One region of the Aeromonas sp. Marseille-Q7275 genome, then DNA from elsewhere that is predicted to be linked to it. Evidence: riboswitches for the same ligand, from Rfam matches in the RefSeq annotation. Region 1 holds a riboswitch; the other holds the start of a gene.
What was found. A riboswitch is a leader RNA that binds a small molecule or an ion and turns the genes downstream of it on or off. The one in region 1 is predicted to bind lysine.
Positions count from the first base shown of each region.

Region 2: linked by a shared signal. The riboswitch ahead of lysC (lysine-sensitive aspartokinase 3) and the one ahead of ACWPWQ_RS09550 (Na+/H+ antiporter NhaC family protein) in region 1 are both predicted to bind lysine.

Region 1 is NZ_CBCPLW010000008.1:95,870-102,907, forward strand. Features, by position in the region: gene ACWPWQ_RS09540 (flavohemoglobin expression-modulating QEGLA motif protein) at 1-30, shown strand, start outside; gene ACWPWQ_RS09545 (thymidine kinase) at 85-666, opposite strand; gene ACWPWQ_RS09550 (Na+/H+ antiporter NhaC family protein) at 753-2,333, opposite strand; lysine riboswitch at 2,419-2,590, opposite strand; gene ACWPWQ_RS09555 (H-NS family histone-like protein) at 2,911-3,315, shown strand; gene ACWPWQ_RS09560 (cob(I)yrinic acid a,c-diamide adenosyltransferase) at 3,387-3,950, opposite strand; gene ACWPWQ_RS09565 (DUF3820 family protein) at 3,947-4,177, opposite strand; gene queE (7-carboxy-7-deazaguanine synthase QueE) at 4,179-4,850, opposite strand; gene queC (7-cyano-7-deazaguanine synthase QueC) at 4,912-5,601, opposite strand; gene ACWPWQ_RS09580 (tRNA-uridine aminocarboxypropyltransferase) at 5,630-6,274, opposite strand; gene rrtA (rhombosortase) at 6,240-6,818, shown strand; gene pyrF (orotidine-5'-phosphate decarboxylase) at 6,927-7,038, opposite strand, start outside.
Region 2 is NZ_CBCPLW010000006.1:2,527-9,564, forward strand. Features, by position in the region: gene ACWPWQ_RS07355 (hypothetical protein) at 1-297, shown strand, start outside; gene lysC (lysine-sensitive aspartokinase 3) at 428-1,780, opposite strand; lysine riboswitch at 1,867-2,088, opposite strand; gene argA (amino-acid N-acetyltransferase) at 2,197-3,525, opposite strand; gene msrA (peptide-methionine (S)-S-oxide reductase MsrA) at 3,778-4,410, shown strand; gene ACWPWQ_RS07375 (DUF3802 family protein) at 4,688-5,023, opposite strand; gene ACWPWQ_RS07380 (GNAT family N-acetyltransferase) at 5,035-5,586, opposite strand; gene ACWPWQ_RS07385 (MmcQ/YjbR family DNA-binding protein) at 5,595-5,963, opposite strand; gene ACWPWQ_RS07390 (alpha/beta fold hydrolase) at 6,072-6,854, shown strand; gene ACWPWQ_RS07395 (LysR family transcriptional regulator) at 6,882-7,038, opposite strand, start outside.

The sequences.
Region 1 (7,038 bases):
ATAGCGCCGGTGGACATAGAGATAGACTGAACCCTTCGTCGACAAAAAAGGGCGCCCACGAGGCGCCCTTATCCATGCTGTGGCTTACCTGTAAGCCCGTCCTTCCAGATAGTGCTTGCGGCAGAGCGACACATAGCGATCGTTCCCCCCTATCTCCACCTGCTCGCCGTCGCGCATCACCTGCCCTGCCTCGTTGACGCGAGAGTTCATGTGCGCCTTGTTGCCGCACCAGCAGATGCTTTTGAGCTCCTCGAACTTGTCCGCCAGGCAGAGCAGGTGGTAGGAGCCGGGGAACAGCTCGCCGCGAAAATCGGTCTTGAGGCCGTAGGCGATCACCGGTATGTCCTGCTCATCGACGATGCGGGCGAGCTGATACACCTGCTCCCGGGTCAGGAACTGCGCCTCGTCGACGATGAACACATCGATATGGCGATTTGCATGGCGCGCCTTGACCATCTCGAACAGATCGCAGCTGTCGCTGAAGACCTCCACCTTCAGCTCCAGCCCGACCCTGGCGCTGATGATCCCCGGACCGAAGCGGTCATCGATGGCGGGGGTCATGGCCAGCGGAACCATGCCACGCTCCAGATAGTTGAAGTGAGCCTGGATGAGCTGGGTCGACTTGCCCGAGTTCATGGTGGCGAATTTGTAGTGCAGTGAAGCCATGATGGGGTTCCGAAACGGGATTGATGGGGGGCATGCTAACCAAAGCCCCTGCCAAAACCAAGGGGCCCGTGGGCCCCTTGTTCTCTTTATGCGACGGCCAGGGCGCGGTGCATCCGAGCCTTGCGCAAATGATAACCGGAGAAGATCAGGAACCAGAGCGCGCTGACAGTGAAGCCAGCCAGCACCGAGTGCATCAGCCCCATCACCAGGTAACCGAGCGCGGCACCGAAGGCGATGGCGAGCGCATAGGGCAGCTGGGTCATCACGTGATCGATGTGATGGCAGCCGGCGCCGGTGGCCGACAATATGCTGGTGCTGGAGATGGGTGAGCTGTGATCACCGAACACGGAGCCCGCCAGCACGGCGGCCAGCATCGGCAGCATCAGGCTGATGTCGCTGGCGGCCGCCATGTCGCCGGCCAGCGGCAGCATGATGCCGAAGGTACCCCAGCTGGTGCCGGTGGCAAAGGCCATGGCGCAGGAGAGGATAAAGACCACAGCCGGCAACACCTCGATCGGCAGGTTGCCATTGGCCATGGAAGCCAGGTACTTGCCGGTCTCCACGTCGCGCACCACGGCGCCTATGGTCCAGGCAAACAGCAGGATGTTGATGGCGGGCAGCATGGCCATGATCCCCTGGGGGGCCGCCTTCATCCAGTTGCTGGCACCCAGCTTGAGGCGCATGGCCAGACCGATGGAGACCACCAGGCTGCACAGGGCGCCATAGACCAGAGAGGAGCCGACGTTGGTGTTCTCGAATGAGCCGAGCACGCTGAACGGCAGGCCTTTGTCGGCCAGCACGGCGGCGCCGGAATCTATCATGAAATAGACGGTGGCCAGGGTCAGGGTCAGGATCGGCAGCACCATGTCGATCATGCCGCCATTGCTCTCCTCGGGAGACTCCATGTCCAGGCCGATGGGACGGCCCTTGGACTCATCCCACAGCTTGCCCTCCAGCGCCCACTGCTCGTGTTGACGCATGGCGCCGATGTCGAGCTGGAAGGCGATCACCACCAGCACCATGATCAGGGTGAAGACCGCATAGAGGTTCATCGGGATCATCTCGACGAAGGCGGAGATGGGGCTCTGATCGGTCAGACCATGGGCCGCCATGATGCCGCCCACCAGGGCGATGATGTAGGCGCCCCAGGAGGAGATGGGCATCAGCACGCAGACCGGCGCCGCGGTGGAGTCCAGCAGATAGGCCAGCTTGGCGCGGGAGATCTGGAAGCGATCGGTGACCGGGCGGCAGATGGCCCCCACCGACAGGCTGTGGAAGAAGTCGTCGATGAAGAAGGCGAACACCATCATGCCGGTGAGGGCCTTGGCCCCCTTGCGGGTCTTGGCGCGGCGCGCGGCCCACTCGGCGAAGGCCCGGGTCGCCCCGGAGACGCTCATCAGGCTGATGAGGCCCCCCAGCAGCAACATGAACAGGATCATGTTGACGTTGTCCCGGTTGAGCGCACCGTCGACCCAGAAGATCTTGAGCACGGTGTTCAGCATGTAATGCAGGGATTCGAGGGGGGAGAACTGGTTGAGCAGCAGACTGCCTGCGACTATGCCCACCCCCAGCGACACCAGGACGCGGCGGGTGATGATCGCAAGGGCGACGGCCAACAGGGGGGGAACGACGGACCAACCGGAGTCGGCGTAATGAACGATGTCCATGATCTCTTTGCACCTAAAGACAACAGGTGGAGATCTACCGAGAGGATCAAAGAAACAAAACCCAGGGCGGGCATACTCCTCAGCCCCTTCAGGTAGCGCTCCATAGTGGATGACTATGGCAGTCCTGCACCTGTTCGATGCAGAACCAGCAACCCGGTATGATGGCCTGGTCACTTCGGCGCCGACTCCTTTCATCGAGCATCGCAGGCATCACCCTCCGCTCGGTTACTCATAGGCAGCGCGCCTCTACTTAAAGGTATTCGCGGCACATTTTATCGAGCCACCGGGTGATAGCAAGTTTTTTGATTAAATTTCAAGGCTTGTGTGGCGAAAAGCGGAAAAATGGTAGTCAAATGGTTCATAAAATACGACATGGTCGATATTTTCATCTACTCGGCACTCATTCGGAAATGAAACTCCTGCAAAGAGAATAAAGCGGGCGGTGTGAATAATTACCGGACTTTATTTATCTGCCTAATTAATTATTTTGGCAGGCTTGACTTGGTGCCAATCCCCCCTATAAATTATCGAAAAACCAGCCCTTCCCATTAATATTTCTGCTCGCGTGGTAGCCAATATGAACGAATTTCTGAAAATTCTGCTGAATATCCGTAGTCTGCGCGCAGCCTGCCGCGATTTGTCTCTGGAGCAACTGGAAGAGGGACTGCAGAAATTGTCCGAGGTGGTCGCCGAGCGCCAGCAGGATGAATCTGCCGAACGCCAGGCCCGTGAAGAACATCAGAAGAAAATTGCCGAATACGCCGAAATGTTGAAAGCCGCAGGGATAGATCCTGCCGAATTGGTGGGCACAGTTGCCACCGAAAGCACCAAGGCCAGCAAAGGCAAACGCGCCCCCCGCCCCGCCAAATATCGTTATCTGGACAATGGCGTGGAAAAAACCTGGACCGGCCAGGGCCGCATGCCCTCCGCCATTGCCAAGGCCGTGGCCGAAGGCAAATCCGTGGAAGACTTTGCCATCTGATCTGAAGCACAGCCCCGCCCAATAAAAAACCTCGCCATGCGAGGTTTTTTATTGTTTCCATGCCGGGCGCCTCAGCGCCTGTCTGCCGCCTTGACCCAGAGCACTTCCGGGGTACCGGCAGAGACCAGCAAGTATCTGGCCACCGTGAAAAACCAGTCACTTAGCCGATTCAGATAGGGCAGGATCGCCGGGTTCACCTGCTCTTCCCGGCTCAGGCCGAGCAGCAGCCGCTCGCAGCGACGGGTCAGGGTGCGCACCACATGGGCCTGCGCCGCCGCCCGCGAACCGCTCGGCAGAATGAAATTGCGCAATACCGGCAACTGGGCGCTGTAAGCATCAATCTGTTGCTCCAGCCGCGCCGTCCAGGCCTCATTGACCTGCCACAGGGAGGCATTTTGCGCCTCGCTGGAAAACGCCAGCTCCCCACCCAAATCAAATAGCTCCTGCTGCAGCAATATGAGTTGAGCCAATAATGCCGGCTCATTCTCGGGTATTTCTGCCATCAGCAGACCTATCTGGGAATTGAGCTCGTCAATGGCGCCATAGGTCTCGACCCGCCGGTCATCTTTTGCAAGGGAGGAGCCATCAGCCAGCCGCGTGAGGCCCTTGTCCCCTTGCCGGGTATATATTCTCATTCTGACATCCTGTTAATAATGGGAATAATCATGGACTCCAATCCATTGAGTTTTATCTCGTACGCCAGTGCCAGGGTTTGGCCCAGCGCACCAGCCGGAAAACCGCTGCGCGCCATCCATACCAGATAGGGCTCTGGAATATCTATGATGCGTCGCCCCTGATATTTACCGTAGGGCATCTTGCCCGCCAGGGTGAGCAATACCCGCTCATCGGAGAGTCTGTCCATATCAATCGATATTCAGATATTTATGGGTCTGGATGGAGAGCCGCCAATTACGGGCGATGCAGGTCGCCATGGCCAGCTCGGTGGCTCTGGGCTTCTGGCTGATGGGCTGCAATGCGATCACCACGTCGGGACGCAGGCTGGCGGTTTCCAGCAGGGCATCGAGCTCCTCGATGTGGCGCTCGGTGGCCACCGGATGCTTGATCTCGTTGGCCCGCTCCAGAGCCGATACCAGCACAGGCAAGCCCCCCTTCATGCCGATCTTGGGGGAGACGGTGACCCAGGTCTGCGCGTGGGTCAGGATCTCGCTGGTACCACTGGTTTCGATCTGCACCTGATATCCCGCCGCCAGCAGGGCCGACGAGAGTTCGTGTAGATCGTAGAGACAGGGCTCGCCACCGGTCAACACCACATGACGCGCCCGGTAACCCAGGGTCTCGAAGCTCCCCAGGATCTCGCCCGTGCTCATCTTGCTCCAGCCGTCGGACTCGTTGGATCGGTCGAGCACCTCGCGGCTGCCCACCTCACGGGCAGGATCCACCACCCAGGTATGGCGGGTATCGCACCAGGGGCAGCCCACGGGGCAGCCTTGCAGGCGAACGAAGATGGCGGGTACGCCGGTAAAGACGCCCTCCCCCTGGATGGTCTGGAAGATCTCGTTGATTGGGTAGTGCATCTCGGTCACGGCTTGCTGCAAAAGGCGCGGATTATACCCCAAACCCGCGAAAGAGGCAGGATCACAATCCGGTTTTCTCGCGCAAGCTGGTCATGATGCCCGCCTTGTCGTCCAGATAGCGCTGCAGGCCGCGGCTGCGCAGCTCGCAGGCAGGGCAAGTGCCACAGCCATCCCCCTGGATGCCGTTGTAGCAGGTGAGCGTCTGCTGGCGCACCGTCTCGAGGTGGCCATAGTGATCCGCCAGGGCCCAGGTTTCCGCCTTGTCGAGCCACATCAGAGGGGTCTCGAAGCGAATGGCGCGATCCAGCCCCAGCGACACAGCCTGATTGAGGGCCTTGACGAAGTCGTCGCGGCAATCGGGATAACCGGAGAAGTCGGTCTCGCACACCCCGGTGATCAGGGTGTCGGCACCGACCTGATAGGCATAGATGGCCGCCAGGGTCAGAAACAGTATGTTGCGACCCGGCACGAAGGTGTTGGGCAGGCCGTTGTCCTGCAACTCACCGCTGACCGGGATGTCGTCACGGGTCAGGGCCGAGACGGCCAGCTCACCCAGCATGGTCACATCCATCACCTTGTGGGCGGCAATCCCGAGCTGCCCGGCCAGACGGCGAGCGGTCTCGATCTCCTCCCGATGACGCTGGCCATAGTCGAAGGTGATGGCGTGCACTTCATCATAGAGGGCTAGGGCCTGCACCAGACAGGTGGTACTGTCCTGACCACCACTGAATACCACGACGGCTTTTTTCACGTTCATCACTCCTGTTTGCAATTCAGATTCAGGCACGGCGACCTTGGGCAAAGTCATGCCACTGCCGGTTCAACTCGGTAAAGAGGTTCATCAGCGGGGCGAAGCGCTCGGGCTCCCCTTCCCACTGGGATAACAGATGGTAGCCCGCCTCCAGGGTCGACAGCGCCTCGGGAAACGGCTTCTTGCGAATGGAATATTGCCCCGCCATGGCGCCGAGGGTGATCCTCGGCAACCCCAACAGGGCCGGGTTGCTGTGCAACATGCGATAGGCCTTGCGCCAGGTGCCATCGAGCAGGATGAAGTGCACCTCTTTGGCTTGCTCACGGCCCTCACGCACCTGCGCCAGGGTCAGGGCCTCATCATCGGGCCACAGCAGATAGCACTGCACCTTGGGGTCGGCGAGCAGGGCATTGAGCCAGTCGGCATCGGCGAAGCTCTCCCCCACGTGAATGCGGGCATGGCTGAGGGAGGCGGCCAACAGGGCGGCCGTTCCCTTGGGGTGGGCGACCTCGTTGGGGTGCTGCAGGATATGGAGCGGTGCGAGGTGGGGCACCTGCCGGATATATTCACACAGGCAGGCTTTGAGGGCTCGGGCACAGCGTGTACAGTATCGGCTCTCTCTGTCGTTGGGTTGTTTCATGTTGTCAGAAAAATCGGGTCTGCTCTGGGTCATCACGCTTTCGCTCGTCACTGCCTTGCTCTTCTTCACCGTACCGAACCACCAGCTCTCCTTCGATCGCGACCTGATCGCCCAGGGCGAAGGGTGGCGCATCATAACAGGCAATCTGGCCCACACCAACGGATGGCACCTGTTGCTCAACCTGAGCGGGCTTGCGGTGCTCTACAGCCTGTTTCGCGAATACCTGACGGGCTGGCGCCTGCCCGTGCTGCTCCTGCTGCTGGGGACGGCCGTTGGGCTCGGGATCTGGTGGTGGTGCCCGCAGACCCAATGGTACATGGGGCTCTCCGGCCTGCTGCACGGCGTGTTCGTGTGGGGGGCCATGCAGGATATCCGCTATCGTCGCTACTCGGGCTGGCTCATGCTGCTTGGCATCGTCATCAAGCTCGGGCTGGATTTTTACAGTGCGGGCGAGAGCCCTGTCTCTGCCCTCATTGGCGCCAGGGTGCACATAGAGTCGCATCTCATCGGCTCGGCCGCCGGCCTGCTGCTCGGCCTCTTCCCCATCGGCCTGGGTGTGCAGACCGTCAAGCCCTGACCCCTGCGGTTAAGGGCTGCCACTCATTAGCAGCAGCGCTCAGCTACCCATCAAAACGCAACAGGCCGGATCTGCAATCCGGCCTGTTGTCATTCAGGGGTCGGCCCCTTATCGGCAGAGCTCGGCGTTGATCGCCCCCAGCACGGCAGCCGGATCCGCCGCCTGGGTAATGGGGCGGCCTATCACCAGGTAGTCGGCCCCCGCCTCCACCGCCGCCAGC
Region 2 (7,038 bases), on a different contig from region 1:
AGCGCGGCGCTGGCAAGCGAGCAGGCGCTCGCCGCCAACTGGTGGCGCGACATGTATCGCAGCCATCGGCTCGACATCCAGGACGATCTCAGCGGCAAGAGCTGCGGCCCCATGACCCTGCGCCGCCTCGACTGGCTGGAGCTGGCGGTGCGGGATCACTTCCCGGCGCTGGCCGATAACCTGGGGTTTGACGAGGCCGGGCTCAGCCAGGCGGCGCTGCTGCAGCGGCTGGGGGGGCTGCGCGAGCAGATCCGGGCCAACCTATTGCCGACCCGGACCCGCCAGCCCGCGCGCTGACATGGGGACGACAGCATGACGAGAGGGGCGCATCGGCGCCCCTCTTCGTTGGTATAGGGTCGCCATGGGCTTACCCTGATGCCAACCCTTCTCCCTCGCGGGGAGAAGGGCTGGCAAGGTTTTGTCAGGCTCAGTCGAGCAACTCCTGATGGAGGCGGTTGACGATGTGGCCCGCCTCGCTCTCCTTGACCAGGAAGCAGAGGTTGTGGGCGCTGGCGCCGTAGCAGATCATCCGGATGTTGTGCTCGCGAATGGCGTCGAACACCCGGCTGCCCACCCCGGCGGCCTCGCTCATGCGGTTGCCGATGAGGGCCACCAGGGCGAAGTCGGTCTCCACCTCCACCTTGCACAGCTGGCCGAGCTCCGCCAGCACCTTGTCGCCCAGGATGGGCTCGCCGTTGCTCTGGCTGCCGGTGTGATCCAGGGTCAGGGAGACGCTCACCTCGGAGGTGGTGATGAGATCCACCGAGATGCGGTGACGGGCCAGGATGCCGAACACCTCGGCCAAAAAGCCGTAGGCGTGGAACATGTTGAGGCTGTGCAGGGTGACCAGCACCTGCTGGCGGCGCAGGGCCACGGCGCGAAACAGCGGGTTGCTGCCGGTGCTGGCGCGGATCCAGGTGCCACCGGCCGCGGGATCCCTGGCGGAGCCGACGAACACCGGAATGTCCTGGCGCAGGGCGGGTTGCAGGGTGGCCGGGTGCAGCACCTTGGCGCCGAAGGTGGCCATCTCGGCCGCCTCCACGAAGCTGATTTCCGGGATGGGGCGGGCCCGGGTGACCAGGCGCGGATCCGTGGTGTAGATGCCGGGCACGTCGGTCCAGATCTCGATACTGCCGGCGTCCAGCGCCTCGGCGAGCAGGGCCGCGCTGTAGTCGGAGCCGCCCCGGCCCAGGGTGGTGGTGCGGCCATCGGCGTCGGCGCCGATGAAGCCCTGGGTGATGATGAGGCTGTCACCGAGCAGCGGGCCTAGCGTGGCTTGGCAGAGGGTGCGGGTGGCGGCCAGATCCACGGTCGCCTTGCCAAAGCGGCTGTCGGTGCGCAGCAGCTGGCGCGCGTCCTGCCACTGGGCCTTGATGCCCCGCTGGTGCAGCAGCTCGGTGAAGAGGCGGGTGGACATCAGCTCGCCGCAGGCGATGAGGCGGTCGGCCAGTTCGGCATCGGTGTGCTGGCAGGCCTGGCGGGCCATGGTGCGAATGTCGCCAAGCTGGGCGTGGATGAGAGCGCTCACCTCGCTCGGGTTGCCGAGCGCCGTCAGTATGGCCTGCTGGATCCCGGTCAGCTTGTCGAGCTGGGCATCCTGCCCGGCTTCGTCCAGTTCACCCTGGGCCAGGCTCACCAGCAGGTTGGTGACCCCGGCGCTGGCGCTCAGTACCACCACCCGGGTCGCCGGATTGGCCAGCACCACGTCGGCGCAATGGTTCATGGCCGCGGCATCGGCGACACTGGTTCCGCCAAACTTGGCGACGTTGATCGGGTTCATTGCATACTCCTGTCTCAAGGTGAAAATCCGGTTTCATCGGGCAAAAGAGAGGAGGAGGCAGAAAATGGCAGGAATAGCGAAGGATCCCGGCCAGAAGCACTCCATCCGCGGTGCCCATCCCACAAGGATCCTGCTGGATGCCTGTGGGATGCACACGACCGATGACAACCCGGGGGATTCAGCCCCCGCAGCCGACGTTGAGGTATCCAGTTGCCTCACTCGTCTCGGCGCTGCTCCCCCTGACCCAAGTTCACCGGACTCTGGTGTCCTCCCTTGGGCTGCCTGGGCAGCGCTCCTCTTCTGGTGCCACCTCGGAAGGTGGCGTGCATGTAGAAATACCCTGCTCTGGATTGCACTGTCAATCGAGTTTGTAAAAAAGTACACAATTGGCAACAACCAGGCACAAGATCAATCAGTTACGAAATGGTCTTGGACAAAACCTTGGAGCGGCGCTGCCAGTTGTAGAGGCGCTGGCGCGCCACCGGCAGATCTTCCACCTCCAGGGGATCGAAGCCCCGCTCCCGGAACCAGTGGATGGAGCGGGTAGTGAGCACGAACAGGCGGCGGATGCCGAGCCGCTTGGCCCGCTCGGCCACCTTGGCTACCAGCTGATCCCCCCGGTTGGAGTTGCGGTACTCGGGATGGATGGCGACGCAGGCCATCTCGGCCATGGCCTCTTCCATGAAGCAGTAGAGCGCCGCGCAGCCGATGATGAGGCCGTCGCGCTCTATGATGGTGAACTTGTCTATCTCCATCTCCAGCTGCTCCCGGGAGCGGCGCACCAGTATGCCTTCCTCCTCCAGCGGCCGGATCAGATCCAGGATGCCGCCGATGTCCTCTATGGTGGCGGCCCGCGCCCGCTCGGCGCTTTCGCGCACTATCTGGGTGCCGAGCCCCTCGCGGCTGAACAGCTCCTGCAGCATGGCTCCGTCATCCTGATAGCTCACCAGGTGGGAGCGCGGCACGCCGCCCCGGCAGGAGGCGATGGCCGCGCGCAGGTAGCGGGCGGTGCCGGACATCTCCTCGCCCGCCTGCTCCAGCTCCACCAGCAGCTCCTCGGCCTGCTCGGGGAAGAGCTCGGAGATGGCCACGCCCTGCCTGTTCATCACCCCCTGGGTGCTGCTGAAGCAGATGAGCTTGTCCGCCTTGAGATCCACCGCCACCCGGCGCGCCACCTCTTCCGAGCTCAGGTTGAAGCTCTCGCCGGTGACCGAGCAGCCGATGGGGGAGATGAGCACCAGCCCATGCTGATCCAGCTGGCGGGTGATCCCCTCCACGTCGATGCGCCGCACCCGGCCGCTGTGGCAGTAGTCGATACCATCTTCCACCCCGAGCGGCTGGGCGGTGACGAAGTTGCCGCTCACCACGCTGATGCGCGCCCCCTGCATGGGGGTGTTGGCCAGCCCCATGGAGAGCTGGGCCGTGATGTCGTATTGCAGACCGCCGCACACCTGCTTGATGATGGCGAAGCTCTCGTCATCGGTGACCCGGATCCGTCTGTGGTACTGGGCCTGGATGCCAGCGCGGGCCAGCGCCTCGTCGTTTTGCGGACGCGAGCCGAACACCAGCACCAGGCGGATCCCCAGCGTCTGCAGCAGGGCGATGTCGCTCACGATGTTGGCAAAGTTGGGGTGGCAGATGGCTTCCCCGCCCATCATCAGCACGAAGGTGGCACCCCGGTGCACGTTGACATAGGGGGTGGATTGCCGAAAGGCATGGACCAGGCTGGGTTCGCGTTCACGCACGTGTTTCGTTCCATAAAAAAGCAGCAATTTGCTCAATATATGAAAATAAATTCACAAATCAAGACTAAATATTGGTTTTGGTGTTTTGTGCCGCCATTTTGACCAGCCGCAGGCGCCCTGCGCCCGGGCGAGCCGGAAGGCGGTCAGCCCGCTGAAGGGACCGCCCTGGTTGATCCGGGCTCATAACCTGTTATCTTCGGGGTTCCTTTTCGTCAGCCGCGTCGCGCGGGATTTTATTCAAGGACAGGGCATATGGAGCAGATTATTTCACCGGCAGAGGCCCTGCCGGGACGACGGGAAGCGCTGGCGATCGGCCAGCAGCATGCCGTCAACGGCCACCCGACCCAGGGCCCCTGGCCCGAGGGGATGGAGCTGGCCTGGTTTGGCATGGGTTGTTTCTGGGGTGTGGAGCGCCTGTTCTGGCAGCAGCCCGGCGTCTATTCCACCGCCGCCGGTTATCAGGGGGGCCTGACGCCCAACCCCACCTACAAGGAGGTGTGCAGCGGCCTGACCGGCCATGCGGAGACGGTGCAGGTGGTGTTTGACCCTAAGGTCATCAGCTATGGCGAGCTGCTCAAGCTGTTCTGGGAGCAACACGATCCGGCCCAGGGCATGCGCCAGGGCGGCGACATCGGCACCCAGTACCGCTCGGTGATCTTCTATGGGGATGAAGCCCAGGAGGCCATCGCCCAGCAGAGCCTGGCGGCCTACCAGCAGGCCATGATGGCGAGCGGCGATGCCCGCGCCATCACCACCCGGATCCTGCCGCTGGCGCCCTTCTACTACGCCGAGGATTACCATCAGCAATATCTGGAGAAGAACCCGGAAGGCTATTGCGGACTGGGGGGCATTGGCGTCTGCCTGCCCCCCAGCCTGAACCGCTGAGGCGCAGCCTGGATAAAACAGGGGCCATTAGGCCCCTGTTTCGATTTTTTGAAAGAAATATTAAAAAAAGCGCCCTGGCCGGGAACTTAGCCGAACCTCGGCAGACTAACTGGGTAGCTACCATGGACGGCAGCCAAGACCAGACACATTTCTTGCCTCGATATTCATTCAACTGACAAGCGCGATGAATCGGAAGTGATAGCAAGCAGGGCTGCCCTTTGAGGCGGCCCTTTTCATTGCAGATCTTTGGCGGGCCGTGCGGCCGCGGGGGAGGGGACTAGCCGATGGTGCTGTCGAACAGGTTCTTGATGAGATCGATGAACTCATCGAGGAAGGCGTGCTGGGCCGGGGTGGGCGCCCGCAGCCAGACGGCGGAGAGCACCTCCTCCAGATCGGCCACCACGGCGTCGGCCTCCTGCATGATCATGAAACGCACCTTGGGGTCGAGCTGGGGGTTCTGCTCGCAGATGGCCATGAGGTTGCCTGCCACCCGGTTGCTCACCAGATCCTCTATGGTCTGGGTGCCCGTGCCCTGCTGCTGGCTCTCGAACAGGCCCAGACTCTCTACCAGATACTCGATAAGCGCAATATAACCGTCGCTCTCTACCACCATGATGGCTGCCTTCATTCATCGCTTTGGGGAAATGGGGGGTATTTTAGTGGCTGGCCCCCGCTTGGCAAGCGGCAGTAGAGGCGATGGCGGACAAAACTGACCCCGCCGCGCTCCACGGTTTCCAATCCGGCCTGCTCGAAGCCGTGGCGCAGAAAGAGCGCGAGGCTGAAGGCACTGGCCTCTGTGGTCAGGCTGGGCAGGCCCAGCTGGCTGGCCGCCTGCAGTGCCTGCGCCAGCAGCAGGCCGCCGAGCCCCTGGCGCGGATGATCCGCGCTCACATAGAGCAGGCTGAGGTGGCCGTCATCGCTCAGGGTGACAAAGCCAAGGGGGATGCCCTCCTGCTCGATGATCCAGCCGTGGTGCTCGCGCAACTGGCTGGCGAGACCCGGATGACGGGCGCCCAGCGCCCATTGCTCCACCTGCGCCGGGCTGTAGTGCTCCGGGCCCATGCGGCGCACCGACTGCTCGAACAAGGCGAGCAGGGCCGGGATATGGCGCTCATCCAGAGGAACGACGCGATAGAGGTCAGGGTTTAGGGAGTGCGGAGCAGGGGAGTCAGACATGGGAAGGCTCATGGTTTGGAATGGGAGGTCGGCGCCTGCGGCCGCTTGGCCTTGGGCAGGCCCGCCACCACCCGCTGGTAGGAGTGTTCAATCCAGCCCTGCCAGAGCTCGGCGTCCAGATTCTCGCTCAGGGTCACCGTGTTCCAGTGCTGCTTGTTCATGTGCCAACCGGGTTTGACTTCGGGGTGGATCTCTCGCAACAAAAGCGCCAACTCCGGCTCGCATTTGAGGTTGATGGTCAGCGGCTCGGCCTGCCAGTCCACCAGGGCAAACATCTTGCCGGCGATGCGATAGACCAGGATCTCCGGGCCGAAGGGGGTATCCTCGGTGGCCCCCGGCTGGCTGAGCAGAAATTCGCGCAAAAGGGTGAGCGTCATACAGGCCTCCAGGCTGGTCCGATCATGAGAGCAAGCATATTCATCGAGGCGAGGCATCTGTTAATATGCCCGCCGAGTATATCCCCCAACCCCCCGGGAGCCCATAAGATGTTGTACCACAAGACCTTTGAGCTTGGCCCCGATCGGGATTGGGTGGTGTTCGTGCACGGCGCCGGCGGCAGCTCCTCCATCTGGTTCAAGCAACTGCGCGCCTACCGTGAGCACTTCAACGTGCTGCTGCTGGATCTTCGCGGCCACGGCCAATCCAACCAGTTGCAACAGGTGGTCAAGGGGCACTACAGCTTTCGGGCCGTGACCGAGGACATACTGCGGCTGCTCGATCACCTGCGCATTCCCCGCGCCCATTTTGTCGGCATCTCCCTTGGCACCATCCTCATTCGCCACCTGGCCGAGCTCTGCCCCGAGCGGGTCAAGAGCATGGTGCTCGGCGGCGCCATCCTGCGCCTCGACATCCGCTCCCGGGTGCTGGTGCAGCTCGGCCGGGTCGGCCAGCACATACTGCCCTACATGTGGCTCTACCGCTTGTTCGCCTTCATCATCATGCCGCGCCAGCACCATCAGGAGTCCCGCAACCTCTTCGTGCGCGAGGCCCGCAAACTCTGCCAGAAGGAGTTCAAACGCTGGTTCCGCCTCGCCACCGAGGTCAACCCCCTGATGCGCTACTTCAAGGAGCGCGCCCTGCCCATTCCCACCCTCTATGTGATGGGGGAGGAGGATCATATGTTCCTCGCCCCGGTGCGCGAGCAGGTGGCCCGGGACCCCTACAGCCGGCTCGAGATCATCGAAAACTGCGGCCACGTCTGCAACGTGGAGCAGCCGGATCACTTCAATCGGCAGTCGTTGGCGTTTTTGTCCACCCAGGCGGCGTAGCCCGCCCTCTGAGGCCCGCCTGGTGCCTCAGATGAAGTAGTGGGCGATATCCAGATAGCGCTGGCGGATGTGCTCGATCAGCAGCCGGATCTTGCGCGGTGGCTGGCGGGTGAAGGGGTAGACGGCGTAGATGCCAAGCTTCTTGCCCACCCGTTCCGGAAACAAATCCACCAGGTCCCCGCTC